DNA from 2 places in the Pseudoalteromonas sp. SCSIO_11900 genome. Region 2 is predicted to be linked to the other one. Evidence: predicted binding sites of a transcription regulator. Region 2 holds the regulator's gene; the other holds the start of a gene.
What was found. Region 2 encodes NrdR, which represses ribonucleotide reductase genes. Its sites were predicted from a motif close to AAACACNANATNTNGTGTTT; they were not measured.

Region 1: a site for NrdR is predicted at 1,755-1,774, ahead of nrdA (class 1a ribonucleoside-diphosphate reductase subunit alpha). Genes of this name have one in related genera too.

What each region holds. Positions count from the first base shown of each region.
Region 1 covers NZ_KK070023.1:2,508,619-2,517,216, reverse strand. The annotation lists gene nrdA (class 1a ribonucleoside-diphosphate reductase subunit alpha) at 1-1,633, opposite strand, end outside; gene BG00_RS11670 (HAD family hydrolase) at 2,044-2,724, opposite strand; gene ubiG (bifunctional 2-polyprenyl-6-hydroxyphenol methylase/3-demethylubiquinol 3-O-methyltransferase UbiG) at 2,724-3,434, opposite strand; gene gyrA (DNA topoisomerase (ATP-hydrolyzing) subunit A) at 3,613-6,312, shown strand; gene serC (3-phosphoserine/phosphohydroxythreonine transaminase) at 6,428-7,510, shown strand; gene aroA (3-phosphoshikimate 1-carboxyvinyltransferase) at 7,510-8,598, shown strand, end outside.
Region 2 covers NZ_KK070023.1:149,198-157,795, forward strand. The annotation lists gene ribBA (bifunctional 3,4-dihydroxy-2-butanone-4-phosphate synthase/GTP cyclohydrolase II) at 1-509, opposite strand, end outside; gene BG00_RS00690 (riboflavin synthase) at 538-1,191, opposite strand; gene ribD (bifunctional diaminohydroxyphosphoribosylaminopyrimidine deaminase/5-amino-6-(5-phosphoribosylamino)uracil reductase RibD) at 1,216-2,343, opposite strand; gene nrdR (transcriptional regulator NrdR) at 2,346-2,795, opposite strand; gene glyA (serine hydroxymethyltransferase) at 2,903-4,159, opposite strand; gene thrC (threonine synthase) at 4,428-5,711, opposite strand; gene thrB (homoserine kinase) at 5,723-6,658, opposite strand; gene thrA (bifunctional aspartate kinase/homoserine dehydrogenase I) at 6,668-8,598, opposite strand, start outside.

The sequences.
Region 1 (8,598 bases), 2.4 Mb from region 2:
CAAATGTTTTGTGCGTAAGCGCATTTGCGCTGCCATCAGAATAACGCTTACCGTTTTTAGCTAGGTAGTATGCGTAGTTAATAACGCCTATGCCTAGCGTACGACGTCCCATAGTGGCATTTTTGGCTGCCGGCACAGGGTAGTCTTGAAAATCAAGTAGGTTATCAAGTGCACGAACTGCAAGCTCAGCTAACTCTTCTAGTTCATCTAAAGACTCAATGGCGCCTAAGTTAAACGCAGATAATGTACAAAGTGCAATTTCACCTTCTTCATCATTCACGTTGTTAAGAGGCTTAGTTGGTAACGCAATTTCTAAACATAAGTTAGATTGACGGATCGGAGCCACTTTTGAGATAAACGGACTGTGTGTATTACAGTGGTCAACGTTTTGTAAGTAAATACGACCCGTGCTAGCACGTTCTTGAGCAAACATAGAGAACAGCTCAATCGCTTTAATTCGTTTTTTACGAATTGACTCGTCTTGCTCATATTTTACATATAGCGCGTCAAACTCGTCTTGGTCTTCAAAAAATGCATCGTAAAGGCCGGGCACGTCAGAGGGGCTGAATAACGTAATGTAATCGTCTTTAATTAAACGTGAGTACATGAGTTTATTAAACTGTACGCCGTAATCTAAGTGACGTACGCGGTTATCATCAACACCACGGTTGTTTTTAAGCACTAATAAGTTTTCAACTTCTAAATGCCAAAGCGGGTAGAAAAGGGTTGCTGCGCCACCACGTACACCGCCTTGCGAACAGCTTTTAACCGCTGTTTGAAAGTGCTTATAAAACGGAATACAGCCAGTGTGATACGCTTCACCGTTACGAATAGGGCTACCTAATGCACGAATACGACCTGCATTAATACCAATACCAGCACGTTGAGAGACGTATTTAACAATTGCTGATGATGTAGCATTAATTGAGTCTAAGCTATCGCCACATTCAATAAGTACACATGAGCTAAACTGGCGCGTTGGCGTACGTACACCCGACATAATTGGCGTAGGTAAAGAAATTTTAAATAATGAAACCGCATCATAAAAACGTTTGATGTAATCAATACGTGTCTCACGAGGGTAATCAGCGAATAAGCTTGCAGCCACTAAGATATATAAAAACTGCGCGCTTTCGTAAATTTCACCGGTTACACGGTTTTGAACTAGGTATTTACCTTCAAGCTGTTTTACTGCTGCGTAGCTAAAGTTAAGATCGCGAGAATGATCTAAGTACGCATCTAGCTCATCTAATTCTTGCTCTGTGTAATCAACGAGTAAATGTGCATCGTAGCGTTTTTGTTCAACCATGTTAGTAACATGGTCAAAAAGACGCGGTGGCTCAAACTGGCCATAGGCTTTTTTACGTAAATGGAATACAGCTAAACGAGCAGCAAGATACTGATAATCAGGCGATTCTTTAGAAATCTGATCCGCAGCGGCTTTGATAATCGTTTCGTGGATGTCTTTAGTACGAATACCGTCATAAAATTGAATATGCGATTTAAGTTCAACTTGTGAAACCGAAACGTTATTTAAACCTTCGGCGGCCCATTCAATAACGCGATGGATCTTGTCTAGATCAAGCGGCTCTTTACGGCCGTCACGTTTGCTTACAGATAACTGTTGGTTCATAGTTTTGCCTGTATTCCTTGGGAATTAAATATTTTTGACCAATGAGTGCACTTAAAATGCCTAGTGCCTATTATTTTATTGTTATTTATACCGCTTAGGTAAATTTAATTGAATAACATTTAGCCACAATATCTGGTGTTGTTCAAATTAGAGATCACAAGATAGTGTGGTCTGTGATCTTTTGCAAGGGACAGAAACCGCTCTCATTGTGGATAACGTTGGGATAACGTAATTGTGTTAGTAGGCATTAACCTTTGATCATTCGGTTAAGTTGAAATTTGTAAAAATCAACTAAGGAAAGATTAAATTTACGCTTTTTAAAAATAAATTTTGTCTGCTTTTTTTATCATCAAGCTTTGCGTAAAAACTAACACAATCACAATATGTAGTGTTTATTAATTAACATGGCACTATATGTGGTTAAAAGCATCTATAGGGCTATGCCAATTAAAATCTGCATTCCAAGCCAGTGCTTCGTCTACACTCGGTACATATCCCCACAGTGCGGTAGCGGTGTGCATATTCGCAGCTTTTCCTGCTTGTATGTCCCGCTGTGCATCACCTATATATAGGCAACGCGAAGGATCAACACTCATTTGCTCAGCACAATGTATTAAAGGAAGGGGTGAAGGCTTAGATTCTGCTAAGGTATCACCGCTTATCACAATTTGCGCACTCTTTAACGCAGGAATGGCCCTGACTAAAGGATCGGTTAAAAAACCAGGCTTATTTGTCATAATGCCCCAAGGTATTCCTTTATTATCAAGTGCAATGAGTAGTTGCTCTATACCAACAAAACATTGGGTATGGGTGGCAATATTGGCAGCGTAGTGTGCAACTAGCTCTGCTAAAAGTTGCTCTTGCGGTTGTTGCGCCCAGCCTTCTTTAAAACCAGCAGCAAGTAAGGCTGCTGCGCCATTTGAAGCTGCGGGGCGATATATATCACTGCCTACTTGGTGTTGTTGATGATTATGCAGCACACTATTAAGTGCAGCGCCTAAATCATCAGCGGTATCAAGTAAAGTGCCATCTAAGTCAAACAGCAGTGCTTGATATTCAATTGGGCTAGCAGGTGTTTGCGAGCTTGCCATTACACTAACTTCTCAAAATGCAGCATATAATTTACGCTTACATCATCATTCATTGTGTATTGCTTAGAAAGCGGGTTATAACTTAAACCAGCACTGGCACGTACTTTTAAGCCAGCTTGCTCTGCCCATGCAATTAATTGCGCAGGTTTAATAAACTTTTTATGGTCATGGGTACCTTCAGGGACCATTTTTAACAGTTTTTCTGCACCGACAATAGCGTATAAGTAAGCTTTTGGGGTTTTATTAAGAGTAGAGAAAAAAACATCGGCCCCAGGTTTTGCTAATTTAGCGACCGCATGAATAATAGAAGCGGGGTCGGGGACGTGCTCTAACATTTCCATGCAAGTGATCACATCAAAGCGCTCAGGGTGCTCATCAGCAAATTGTTCTGCAGGCACTTTTATATATTCAACGGGGACACTTGTTTCTAAGCTGTGTAACTTGGCGACAGTTAAAGGCTCTTGCCCCATATCGATGCCAGTTACTTTAGCGCCCATTCGCGCCATGCTGTGACTTAAAATACCGCCACCACACCCAACATCGAGGGTTTCTTTATCAAATAACCCTTTAGTTTTGTCAGCGATAAAATCTAATCGTAATGGATTAATTTCGTGTAAGGGTTTAAATTCGCCTTCTAAATCCCACCAACGTTCTGCGATGGCTTCAAACTTTGCTATTTCTGCGTTATCTACATTTTGATGTTCGGTCATAAAATACTTCCTCGTCAATCTGAGGCCATTATATAGGGCTAAATTGATAAATCGCAAAGTTTTGCGCCTGTAAATTAAAATTAATTGTGATAGCATGGTTATTTAGAAATAATAACAAACACTCTTAATACCTAATACTGGGTTGTTAAGAGCTGATACTGAAGGAATGTGATATCAAATGACTGATCTCGCCAATGAAATTCTGCCAGTCAATATTGAAGACGAGTTAAAAAATTCCTACTTAGATTACGCCATGAGTGTAATTGTAGGACGTGCATTACCAGACGTACGTGACGGTTTAAAACCTGTTCACCGCCGCGTCTTGTTTGCAATGAACGAGCTTAGTAATGACTGGAACAAGCCTTACAAAAAATCGGCCCGTGTGGTCGGTGACGTAATCGGTAAATACCACCCACACGGCGACAGTGCAGTTTATGACACCATCGTACGTATGGCTCAGCCATTCTCTCTTCGTTATATGTTAGTTGATGGTCAGGGTAACTTTGGTTCGGTTGATGGTGATTCAGCAGCGGCAATGCGTTATACAGAAGTACGTATGGCAAAAATGTCGCACGAATTATTAGCCGATCTTGAAAAAGAAACGGTTGATTTTGTGCCTAACTACGATGGCACAGAGCAAATTCCTGATGTATTACCGACTAAAATACCTAACCTGTTAGTTAATGGTTCGTCAGGTATTGCTGTTGGTATGGCGACAAATATTCCGCCACATAACTTATCAGAAGTAGTGAATGGCTGTTTAGCGCTTATTCAAAACCCTGAGTTAACCATTACTGAGTTAATGGATTATATTCCAGGTCCAGATTTCCCAACTGCGGCAATTATCAACGGTAAAAAAGGCATTGAACAAGCTTATCAAACCGGTCGCGGTAAAGTGTACATGCGTGCGCGTGCTGAGATTGAAACCGATGAGAAAACCGGCCGTGAAACAATTATTGTTCATGAAATCCCTTACCAAGTTAACAAAGCTCGTTTGATTGAAAAAATCGCCGAGCTAGTTAAAGATAAAAAAATTGAAGGGATCAGCGCATTACGTGATGAATCAGATAAAGACGGTATGCGTATCGTTATTGAGATCAAACGTGGTGACGTAGGTGAAGTTATTCTAAACAACCTTTATTCACAAACTCAGTTACAAACTGTGTTTGGTATGAATATGGTTGCGTTAATTAATAACCAGCCCAAGTGTTTCAACTTAAAAGAAATGCTTGAAGAGTTTATTATTCACCGCCGTGAAGTTGTTACCCGTCGTACGGTATTTGATTTACGCAAAGCTCGCGACCGTGCACATACGCTAGAAGGTTTAGCGATTGCACTGGCAAACATTGACCCAATTATCGAACTTATTCGTAAGTCGCCTACGCCCGCTGAAGCAAAAGTTGCACTAACAGCGCGTCCTTGGGAATTAGGTAATGTTAAAGCCATGCTTGATAAAGCAGGCGAAGACAACGTAGCACGCCCAGATTGGTTAGCAAGCGAACTGGGTATTCGTGATGGTCAGTATTATATTTCTGAGCAGCAAGCCCAAGCAATATTAGACTTACGTTTACACAAACTTACTGGTCTTGAGCACGAAAAAATTCTTACCGAATATCAATCGTTACTCGACCTAATTGCCGAACTATTATTAATTTTGGCAAGTCCGGAACGTTTAATGGAAGTTATTCGTGACGAGTTAGTTGAAATTAAAGAGCAATATGGTGATGAGCGCCGCACTGAAATTAATGCCGCTGCACACGATATAAGCCTTGAAGATTTAATCAACGAAGAAAACGTAGTTGTTACGCTTTCACACGAAGGGTACGTTAAGTACCAAGCGTTAAGTGATTACGAAGCCCAGCGTCGTGGTGGTAAAGGCAAGTCAGCAACTAAGATGAAAGATGAAGATTTCATTGAACGTTTATTGGTTGCCAACACTCACGATACTATTCTTTGTTTCTCTACAGCGGGTCGTTTATATTGGCTTAAAGTATACCAGTTGCCACTTGCCAGTCGTGCAGCGCGCGGTAAGCCAATTGTTAACTTATTACCACTTGAAGCAGATGAACGTATTACTGCAATCCTGCCAGTACGCGATTATGAAGATGATAAATACATCTTTATGGCGACGGCGTTCGGTACGGTTAAGAAGACGCCATTAACGGCATACAGTCGTCAACGTGCAAGCGGAATCATTGCGGTTAACTTAAACGAAGGTGATAGCTTAATCGGTGTTGATATTACCGATGGCAGCAACGAAATTATGTTGTTCACTGATGCGGGTAAAGTTGTTCGCTTTAAAGAGGCTGAAGAAACGGCTGTCGTTGATGAAAATGGTAACCCAGTACTAGACGAAGAAGGCAAACCTGAAATCCGTTTCAAAGGTGTACGTCCTATGGGTCGTACTGCAACGGGTGTTCGTGGTATTAAGATGCCAGACGATCAGCGTGTTGTATCACTTATTGTACCAAAGAATGATGGCGCAATATTAACAGTGACAGAAAATGGTTACGGCAAGCGTACTCAACTTGAAGATTACCCATCGAAGAGTCGTGCAACACAAGGTGTTGTATCAATCAAAGTGAGTGAGCGTAACGGTGCTGTTGTTGGTGCTGTACAGGTTGATGACAACGACGAAATAATGATTATTTCGAATCGTGGTACCTTAGTACGTACTCGCGTTAATGAAGTTTCTACGGTTGGACGTAACACCCAAGGTGTTATTTTGATCAGAACTATTGACGAAGAGCAAGTAGTTGGTTTACAACGTATCGAAGAGATTGAAGTGACTGAAAGTGACTTAGTTGATATCGAAGACGTTGAAACAGTAGATACAGTTATTGATGAAGTGGCGGATGACAATCCTCCTTCAGAATAATTAGATTGAAAAAAGCGGCCTTGGCCGCTTTTTTTATATGGTTGAAAAAAACTAAAGACACTTGAATTAGTTTAATTCAAGTTAAACAGTAAATTACTGGAATGAGGAAAAGGTAATGAGTATATATAATTTTTGTGCAGGCCCTGCAATGTTACCACCGGCTGTAATGCAAAAAGCACAAAAAGAGTTTTTAGACTGGCAAGGGCTTGGCGTTTCAGTAATGGAAATGAGTCATCGCAGTAAAGAATTTTTAGCATTAACGGCTAAGTGTGAAGCTAGTCTGCGTCGTTTAATGAATATTAGTGATGAGTTTGAAGTGCTGTTTATGCACGGCGGCGGTCGAGGACAATTTAGTGCCGTGCCTTTAAACCTCCACGTTGATGGAAAAAAAGCGGTGTATTGTGAGAATGGGGTGTGGTCAAAAAGTGCAACCAGCGAAGCCGATAAGTTTACCAATACACACGCAGTTGATGTGCGCAATGATGATAACGGCCTGTTTTCTATTAAGCAGGTAGCCGATTGGGTTTTACCTACAGATGCGTCTTACATTCACTATTGCCCGAATGAAACCGTAGACGGCCTTGAAATATTTGATGTACCCAGTCATCCAACGGCGCCGATTGTGGCCGATATGTCATCGACTATTTTATCGCGCGAAATCGACGTTAATAAATTTGATTTAATCTACGCGGGTGCACAAAAAAATATCGGTCCGTCGGGCATTGCTATTGTGATTGTTCGCAAAACGCTACTTGAGCGTGAAGGGCTCGCTAAGCCGGGTATTTTAGATTACGCCCTTGAGGCAAAACAAGGCAGCATGTTTAATACACCGCCTACTTTTGCGTGGTACCTAGCAGCCGAAGTATTTGAATGGCTAGAGCAAAATGGTGGCGTCAAAGCAATGGAAGCACAAAATATTGCTAAAGCTAAGCTGCTTTATGACTTTATTGATGAATCGCCTTTTTATACCAATAAAGTAGCGCCGCATTGTCGCTCTCGTATGAATGTACCATTTTGGTTAAATGATGAAAGCTTAAACGAAAAGTTTGTAACGCAATCTAAAGAAGCCGGTTTACTTGCCCTAGAGGGGCACAGAATAGTGGGTGGTATGCGTGCTAGCATTTATAATGCTATGCCACTTGAAGGTGTACAAGCATTGGTAGATTTTATGGCGGCATTTGCTAAGGATCACAGCTAATGGAACAACTACGTTTAGAGCCAATTTCTCGTGTTAATGGCAGTGTTACTCTACCTGGGTCTAAAAGCCTATCAAATCGTATTTTATTATTAGCTGCGCTGGCTCAAGGGACTACCGTTGTAGAAAACCTGCTTGATAGCGATGATATTCGCCATATGCTAGGTGCATTAAAATTATTAGGTGTTAATGTAGCCCTTAATGATGATCGTACTGTGGCAACTGTGGAAGGGGTCGGCGGTGTATTTAAAACGCCCAATGAGCCATTATTTTTAGGAAATGCAGGCACTGCGTATCGTCCTCTAACTGCGGTACTTGCTGCAGTATCTGGTGAATATGAATTAATAGGCGAGCCGCGCATGGAAGAGCGCCCTATAGGGCATTTAGTTGATGCTTTACAAGCGCTCGGGGGGGATGTTAGTTATTTAAAAAATAAAGATTACCCACCACTTAAAATTATCGGTGGGCAAATAGCCGGCGGTGAAGTCGAAATTGACGGCAGTATTTCAAGTCAATTTTTAACGGCGCTGCTCATGGCTGCGCCGTTATTTAAAGGCGATACACACATTAAAATTAAAGGCACCTTAGTCTCTAAGCCTTATATTGATATTACTCTGGATGTGATGGCGCGCTTTGGTGTGGTTGTTGAGCATGATAATTACACCACGTTCTTCGTTAAAGGTGCTCAGCAATACCAAGCTGTTGAGCGCATAATGGTTGAAGGTGATGCTTCATCGGCTTCTTATTTTATTGCTGCTGCAGCAATTGCCGGTGGCGAAATAGAAATTAAAGGTGTCGGGGCTAAATCAGTTCAAGGTGATATTGGCTTTGCTAAAGTGATGGAGCAGGTCGGTGCCAAAATTGATTGGTATGACGAGCGTTTAGTTGTTCGTAAAGGTGAGCTTAACGGTATTGATATTGATGCTAATGCTATACCTGATGCTGCAATGACCCTGGCGACTGTTGCCTTGTTTGCCAAAGGGCCAACCGCTATTCGTAATATTTATAACTGGCGGGTAAAAGAAACTGACCGTTTACATGCGATGGCCACCGAGCTTAAAAAAGTAGGGGCTAACGTGGTTGAAGGGCAC
Region 2 (8,598 bases):
CCATCTTCATTTAGGATTTCTACAATCACTGATGATGGCTCAAGCCCTGCTAAACGCGCTAAGTCACACCCCGCTTCTGTATGCCCTGCACGTGTTAACACGCCGCCTGGTTGCGCCATAATAGGAAAAATATGACCTGGTTGTACAATATCGCTTGGCACAGCGCCTTTCGCAATGGCAGCTTGAACAGTGCGAGCACGATCCGCTGCAGAAATACCTGTGGTGACCCCTTTTGATGCTTCAATTGACATGGTGAAATTAGTTGAGAATGCGGCACCATTATTTTTTACCATTAATGGTAAATCAAGCTGCGAGCAACGCTCTTGAGTCATCGTTAAACAAATTAGTCCACGGCCATGAGTCGCCATAAAGTTAATCGCTTCTGCACTAATGTGTTCAGCAGCAATAATTAAATCGCCTTCATTTTCTCTGTCTTCATCATCCATTAAAATAACCATTTTACCGGCTTTAATGTCATCAATTATTTCTTGTGCGCTGTTTAAATTCATAAGTTGCTCGTATAAGTTGTCAATGTCGTTATTTTATAAAGCCCGCTTTAGCGAGTAAGCTCATCGAAATATCTGAACCCGAAGGTTGGTCAGCCCCTCTAACTAGGCGCTCTAAATAACGTGCTATTTGGTCGACCTCTAAATTAACCTGGGTGCCAACTTTAAAGTCAGCTATGGTCGTTTGCTCGCTGGTGTGGGGCACAATCGTCAGTTTAAATTTATTACCTTCAACCGCATTAACCGTCAGGCTAATACCATCAATACAAACCGACCCTTTGTAAGGAATGTATTTCATTAAATTTTCATCGGTGGCTAACCAATATTCTGTTGCTCGCGCATTGGCATTAATCGCTGTAATAGTAGCAATACCATCTACATGGCCAGATACTAAATGACCACCGAGGCGCGAAACAGGTTGCATCGCCTTTTCTAGATTAACGGTTTGCCCTAATGCGTAATGTGCAAATCCCGTTAAGCTAATCGTTTCATTTGATAAGTCAGCACTAAAGCCATCAATATGCTTATCAACAACCGTCAGGCAGACACCATTAGTTGCAATACTGTCACCTAACTTAACATCACTCATATCAAGGTTTTTACTTTGGATACGAATAGCTAAATCACCTTGTTTTTTTTGTAATAACGCAATTTTACCTGTCGCTTCAACTATTCCAGTAAACATAGTGCTACTCTTTATATAAAATGATTAATGAGCTTTTTTTAGTGCTGTGATACGTAAATCATCACCAATTGACACACACTCATTAAAAGTTAAATTAATGGTATTTTGCATACTCATTAACTCTGGGAAATTCAGTAAACTTTTAGCATCGCAGCCCATTAATTTAGGGGCAATGTAAAAAACAAACTCATCAATTAAATCAAGTTCTGTCATTTTGCCAGCCAGTGTTGCTCCGGCCTCTAGCCACACATTATTAAACTGCAATTGGGCTAGCGTGTTTAACACGGCCAGTAAATCTACTTTATTATTATTTTCAGGTACTTCAATCTGTTTAACAAAATGAGGCCACTGATGCGATTTATCAACCTTGGTGGTAAATATTATCACCTCACTTTGAATTGAAAATAAGGCAAGATCAGGGGTAAGCCTATTTTGTGAGTCAATAACAACGCGAACCGGTTGGCGCAGTGGTAAATCAGTTGGTAAAGAATACGGTAACTCTTCTGGGCGCACATTTAATTTTGCATCATCCATTAATACCGTATCGGCACCGGTTAAAATTGCACAGCTTTGTGCTCGGTATAGTTGCACATCTTGGCGCGCTGCGGGGCCAGTGATCCATTTACTTTGCCCGTTTTTAAGCGCCGTTTTACCATCTATACTTGCGGCCATTTTGCAAGTCACAAAGGGTAATCCCTGCTCCATGCGCTTAAAAAACCCAAGGTTTAATGCGCGAGCTTGCGCTTCAAGTAACCCGTAAGCGACTTCTATACCAGCATCCGCTAAAATTTTCAGACCTTTGCCTGCAACTTGCGGGTTGCTGTCAACCATAGCAGCGATCACTTTTTTAACACCTGCTGCTTTTAGCCCTTCAGCACATGGCGGTGTTCGACCATAATGACTGCAAGGCTCAAGTGTTACATAAGCGGTTGCGCCTTTTGCATTTTCACCAGCCATAGCCAGTGCGTTTACCTCTGCGTGACCTTGACCCGCTAACTGATGAAACCCTTCACCTATTACTTTATTATTTTTTACGAGTACGCAGCCAACATTAGGATTAGGAGTGGTGGTAAAGCGCCCTTTTTTTGCCAGTTCAATAGCGCGAGCCATGTAGCGTTTATCATCCTCTGAAAACGAACTTTGCATGCTCATTACTATTCTCCTAAGCGGGCTATTTCTTCACCAAATTCGCGTATATCTTCAAACGAGCGATATACAGAGGCAAATCTTACATAGGCCACTTTATCTAACTTTTTAAGCGCTTCCATAATGCACTCACCCACCAAATGGCTAGACACTTCGCGTTCGCCAGTGGCACGTAATTGCGACTTAATAATATTAACCACTTCGTCAACTTGCTCAGTGCTTACGGGACGTTTTTCGAGGGCGCGAGTTAAGCCATTTAGTAACTTATCTTCATTAAACGGTTCGCGGCTGCCATCTTGCTTGATGACCCGTGGCATCACTAATTCAGCCCCTTCAAAGGTGGTAAATCGTTCGTGGCATTCATTACATTCACGACGTCTACGTACTTGGTGTCCTCCACCTACAAGGCGAGAATCAATAACTTTAGTATCTTTGGCGGTGCAAAAAGGGCAATGCATAACTGTGTGTTTCCGTTTTAAAAACAAAAAATGGCCGCTATCATAGCGGCCATTATCATATCAAAAATGTGTGCAGTTGTGATCTAAATTACTATTTTACTCTTGGATTAAGCGTAAACAGGTAATTTTGCACAAATTGCTTTCACTTTTTCTTTTACTTGCGCTTGTACTGACTCATCTTCGATGTTGTCTAGTACATCACAGATCCAGCCCGCTAACTCTTTTGATTCAGCTTCTTTAAAGCCACGACGAGTGATTGCTGGTGAACCAATACGCAGACCAGAGGTAACAAATGGTGAACGTGGATCGTTCGGTACTGAGTTTTTGTTAACCGTGATATTCGCATTACCTAGGGCAGCATCTGCATCTTTACCTGTGATATCTTTGTCGATTAAGTCAAGTAAGAATAAGTGGTTATCAGTTTTACCCGATACTACTTTGTAGCCGCGCTCTTGTAATACCGCAACCATTGCTTGTGCATTTTTAACAACTTGTGCTTGGTATGTTTTAAACTCAGGTTGAAGTGCTTCTTTAAATGCAACCGCTTTAGCAGCAATAACATGACATAAAGGACCACCTTGGCCACCTGGGAAAACAGCGCTGTTTAGCTTTTTGTAAATTTCTTCATCGCCACACGCAGAGATGATTAAACCACCGCGAGGACCCGCTAATGTTTTGTGTGTTGTGGTTGTTACAACGTGAGCAAATGGCACTGGGCTTGGGTAAACACCCGCAGCAATTAAACCTGCAACGTGCGCCATATCAACAAATAAGTAAGCACCTACTTTGTCTGCAATTTCACGGAACTTAGCCCAATCAACAATACCTGAGTATGCAGAAAAACCAGCAATGATCATTTTTGGTTTGTGCTCAAGTGCTAACGCTTCAACTTGTGCGTAATCAATTTCGCCAGTTTCTTCGTTAAGGCCATACTGAATTGCGTTGTATGTTTTACCAGAGAAGTTTACGTGTGAGCCATGTGTTAAGTGACCACCGTGCGCTAGGCTCATGCCTAATACAGTGTCAAGTGGGCTTAAAAGAGCTTGGAAAACAGCAGCATTCGCTTGTGAACCGGCATGAGGTTGCACATTTGCGTAATCTGTACCAAATAATTCATTTGCGCGGTCAATAGCAAGTTGCTCAACTACGTCTACGTGCTCACAGCCACCGTAGTAACGTTTGCCCGGGTAACCTTCAGCGTATTTGTTAGTCAGCTGAGAACCCTGCGCTTCAAGTACGCGTGGGCTACAGTAGTTTTCAGATGCAATTAACTCAATATGTTCTTCCTGACGTGATGTTTCTTTGCTCATCGCGTCAAATAACTCTGGATCAAAGTCCGAAATATTCATGCTACGTTCTAACATTGGGGTCTCCTGGGCAACGTGTATGGGTATTTTTTAGAGGCTTTATTGTACGCTTAAAACGACGTTTTGCCTACGCTCTTAAGTTGAGGATATTTAAACAGGGATTGAAACTATTTCACAGCATTTTGATGATGATATTTTTTTATAAACTAATAACAATTTTAAATGAATTTTATTTACTACATTTATATAGCTTATGCGTTATGTCTAAAGCGATGCACAAACAAACAAAAAAAGCGGCCTAAGCCGCTTTTATTATTTGCCTTTTTTAGGCTAGCTTTTTAAACAATTCTGTACGCAAAATACCATAATCGTTGTGCATATCCGTGGCTAAACACGGTTTTGCTAATGCATCAGCTAACGGCTTTGGCATATCTAATTCAACATTAAGGATATCCTCAACGCTGTCTTTAAATTTGGCCGGATGCGCAGTCGCTAAAAAAATCCCCACAGCATCTGCCGCCTTATTTTCTACAAGACCTTGGTAAGCAATTGCGGTGTGAGGCTCTGCAATATAGCCAAGCTGTTGAATTTTTTTCATCACTGTTTGTGTTTGCTGCTCATCAACACTCACCGAATAAAAGTTATCATAACTAAACCAGTTATTATCTAACATTGATTGCACACGTGGCCAGTTATTAGGTTTACTCACATCCATTGCATTTGAAAGCGATTCAATTGTCGCATTAGGCGTCCAATTTTTATCAAGCATAAAGCGCGGTACTGTGTCGTTTTGGTTTGTAGTCGCGCTTAGTTTACCTACAGGCATACCAATAACCGCGCCAATCATAGCCGCACACACATTACCAAAGTTACCACTCGGTACTGAAATATGCGCTGTAGCACGCTTTTCTTTTGGCAGCTGTGCAATGGCTTCAAAGTAATAACACACCTGCGCGACTAAACGGCTAATGTTAATTGAATTTGCTGAGTTTAAACCTAACTTCGATTTTAGCTCTTCATCTAAAAATGATTTTTTAACCAATTCTTGGCAATCATCAAAACTACCCTCAATCGCATAACAATGAATGTTGTCACCAAGCGTTGTAAATAACTTTTGCTGCGCTAATGAAATTTTACCTTTAGGGTATAAAATAACGACATCAATATTTGGTTTGTTATAAAAAGCATGCGCTACGGCAGCCCCAGTATCACCCGATGTTGCAGTTAAAATAGTGACTTTTTCACCTTGATTAAATTGCGCCAAGCACTCGGCCATAAAACGGCCACCAAAATCTTTAAATGCCAGTGTTGGGCCGTGAAATAACTCTAAGCAATAGGTATTATCTTCAACTTCCACCAGCTTAACCGGAAAGTTAAACGCATTCTTAACCATCTGGGCAACAGTATCACTTGGTAGCTCGTCACCAATAAGGTGCGATAAAATTTTGCCGCTGCGAGTAACAAAGTCCATATCTAGTAATGCATCAACATCACTTAATGGCGCTAACGACTCTGGAAAAAACACACCTTGATTACGCCCTAGTCCTGTTTTTACAGCTTCAACAAACGACACTTTTTGTGAATATTCTTTTAAATTATGTAATTGCATGACTCTTTATCCTATAAAACATTTAATTGACGCGTGCCGTCGTTATCTAATTTACAAATATGGCAAAAGCCTTGCTCGTTGATGTAATTTTCCTCTAGCCACTGCGCGCATTGCTCTGCCGCTTCAAGCGTTTTACATACACTAAACAAGGTTGGCCCTGCGCCTGAAATACTCACAACTTCAGCACCCAGTGCTGGTAAGCTTGCTTTGGCATCACTAAAGCCGCTTATAAGTGGCGCACGGTATGGCTCTGCTATTTCGTCTTTCATAATGCTTAATGCATCATCAAAACGCCCTGTTAACAGTAAGCTACTAAACGCCGATAAACGCTGTGCAAACTCAACCCCGGCATGCATACTGAGCTCTTTTGGTAAAACAGAGCGCGCTTTTGCGGTATTGAGCGAAAAGCCCGGAAATGCGGCGACGTAATACCAGTTTTCATCAACAGGTAAAGCAATAGATTTATCAGGAATTAAATCACCGGTTAGCTGTAAGCCGCCTAAATAACACGGTGTGATGTTATCGTAATGGCGCCCCCCACTTACAATGGCTTCAAAATCTGCCATAAGCTCAATGAGCTCTACTTGGCTTAAATTAGTTTTGGCAAATTTATCCAGTGCTGCAAATGTCGCCACCACAGAGCAGGCACTTGAGCCTAATCCCGAACCAATCGGCAAATTTTTCCTAAGTTCGAGCTTTACCGCAGGCATATCAGGCGCAACATGCGCTCTAAAGTGCACTAAACACTGATACGCTAAATTTTCTTGCGCATCACTAGGTAGCTTATGTGCGTAGTCGCCTGTACAAATAAATTCATCACTCGATGCGGCATTAACAATCGCCACATCACCTAATAAACCGCCATCAATGGGCGCAAGTGCGGCGCCCAGCGCATCAAAGCCAACGGCAAAATTACCAATAGACGCCGGAGCATATACTTCAATCATGACTGACTCCTAGCGAGATAATGTTTTTAAGATGTCTGCAAATACACCCGCAGCCGTTACTGCAGAGCCTGCCCCATAACCACGAATTACAAACGGACGCGGTTGGTAGTATTGGCTTAAAATAGCCAGCGCATTTTCACCATCACGAATAACATTCAATGCATGTGATGAATCCACCGCTTCGATTCCGACTTTACAGTGACCATTTTTAATTGTGCCTACATAGCGAAGTACTTTACCTTCACTTGCTGCACTTTGAACACGGTCGTTAAAACCAGCATCTAAACTAGGTAATTTCGCCATAAACTGCTCAACATTGTCATCTTGGGCAAAACCCGGCGGTAAAACCGACTCCACTTCAATATCGCTAAGCTCCAATTTCATACCGGCTTCGCGTGCAATGATAAGTAGCTTACGTGCTACGTCAGTTCCCGATAAGTCATCGCGTGGGTCGGGCTCTGTAAACCCGCTTTCTTTGGCTTTAATTGTTGCCTCAGAAAGTGATAAACCATCTTCTAGTGCACCAAACATGTATGAAAGCGAGCCTGATAAAATACCACTAAACTCAAGTAACTCATCACCTGCACCAAACAACGATTGCAAGTTATCGATTACAGGTAAACCTGCACCTACGTTAGTTTCGTATAAAAACTTACGATTATTTTTATGTGTTGCGGCAATTAAATCTTGGTAATACGTATATGAGCTCGTGGTGGCTTTTTTATTGGCAGCCACAACATGAAAACCTGCATTTAAAAAATCTACATATTGTGCAGCTAAGGCATCTGATGAAGTACAGTCAACTAGCACTGGATTAACTAAATGATTTTGCTTAACAAACTGCTCGACCAGTTTTAAATCAAACGCTTGCTCTGACTGCGCCAGTTTTTGCTGCCAATCATCAAACGCAATTCCCTCACCATCAAGGTGTAATTGACGAGAGTTGGCAACACCATATAGGTTTAATTTAATATTACGTTTTTCAAGCCATGCTTGTTGACGCTCAAGCTGGTTAATTAGCTCCTGGCCGACTAAGCCACAGCCCAATAAAAACACATCAATTGAAGGTACATGAGTAAAGAAGTTTTCATGGCAAATTTTAACCGCGTCATTACATAATTCACCGTCAATAACGGCTGAAATAGCACTTTCTGTTGAATCTTGCGCTATGGCAACAATGTTTACTTGCGCTTGTGCAAGCGATGCAAAAAACTTAGCCGCCAACCCTTTATGGGCACGCATGTTATCACCAACTAACGTTACTATTGCTAAATTACGTTGCACATTTACCGGCTCAATGAGCCCCGCTTTTGACTCTAAGTCAAAGGCTACTTGCAACGCACTTAACGCTAGATTTAAATCGCTTTCATGCACACAAAAGCTAATGCTAAATTCACATGATGACTGGGTAATAAGTACAATTGACACGTTATCATGGGCTAATGCATTAAATACTTTCGATGCCATGCCCACTTTGCCCTTCATACCTGGGCCTGAAACGGTCAACATAGCTAAGTTTTGCAAGCTTGAGAGTGCTTTTACTGGTTCATCAGATACCGTATCGTTACTAATTAGTGAGCCCTGTGCGTCTGGATTATGCGTGTTTTTAATTTCGCATGGCACTCCTGCTTTTGCACACGGTAGGATAGTTTTAGGGTGCAATACTTTAGCGCCAAAATAAGAAAGCTCCATCGCTTCTTTATAAGACAGGAAATCAACCTTAGTGGCTTTTTTGATATAGCGCGGATCGGCGCTGTAAACACCATCAACGTCAGTCCAAATTTGACACACTTGTGCTTCTAAACACGCTGCAGCAATCGCTGCCGAGTAGTCAGACCCATTACGACCAAGTGTTGTGAGCTCCCCTTCATCATTACTTGCGGTAAAGCCCGGCATAATATAAACCGTCGCAGGGGATTCTTTTAACACGGCTTGAAAAC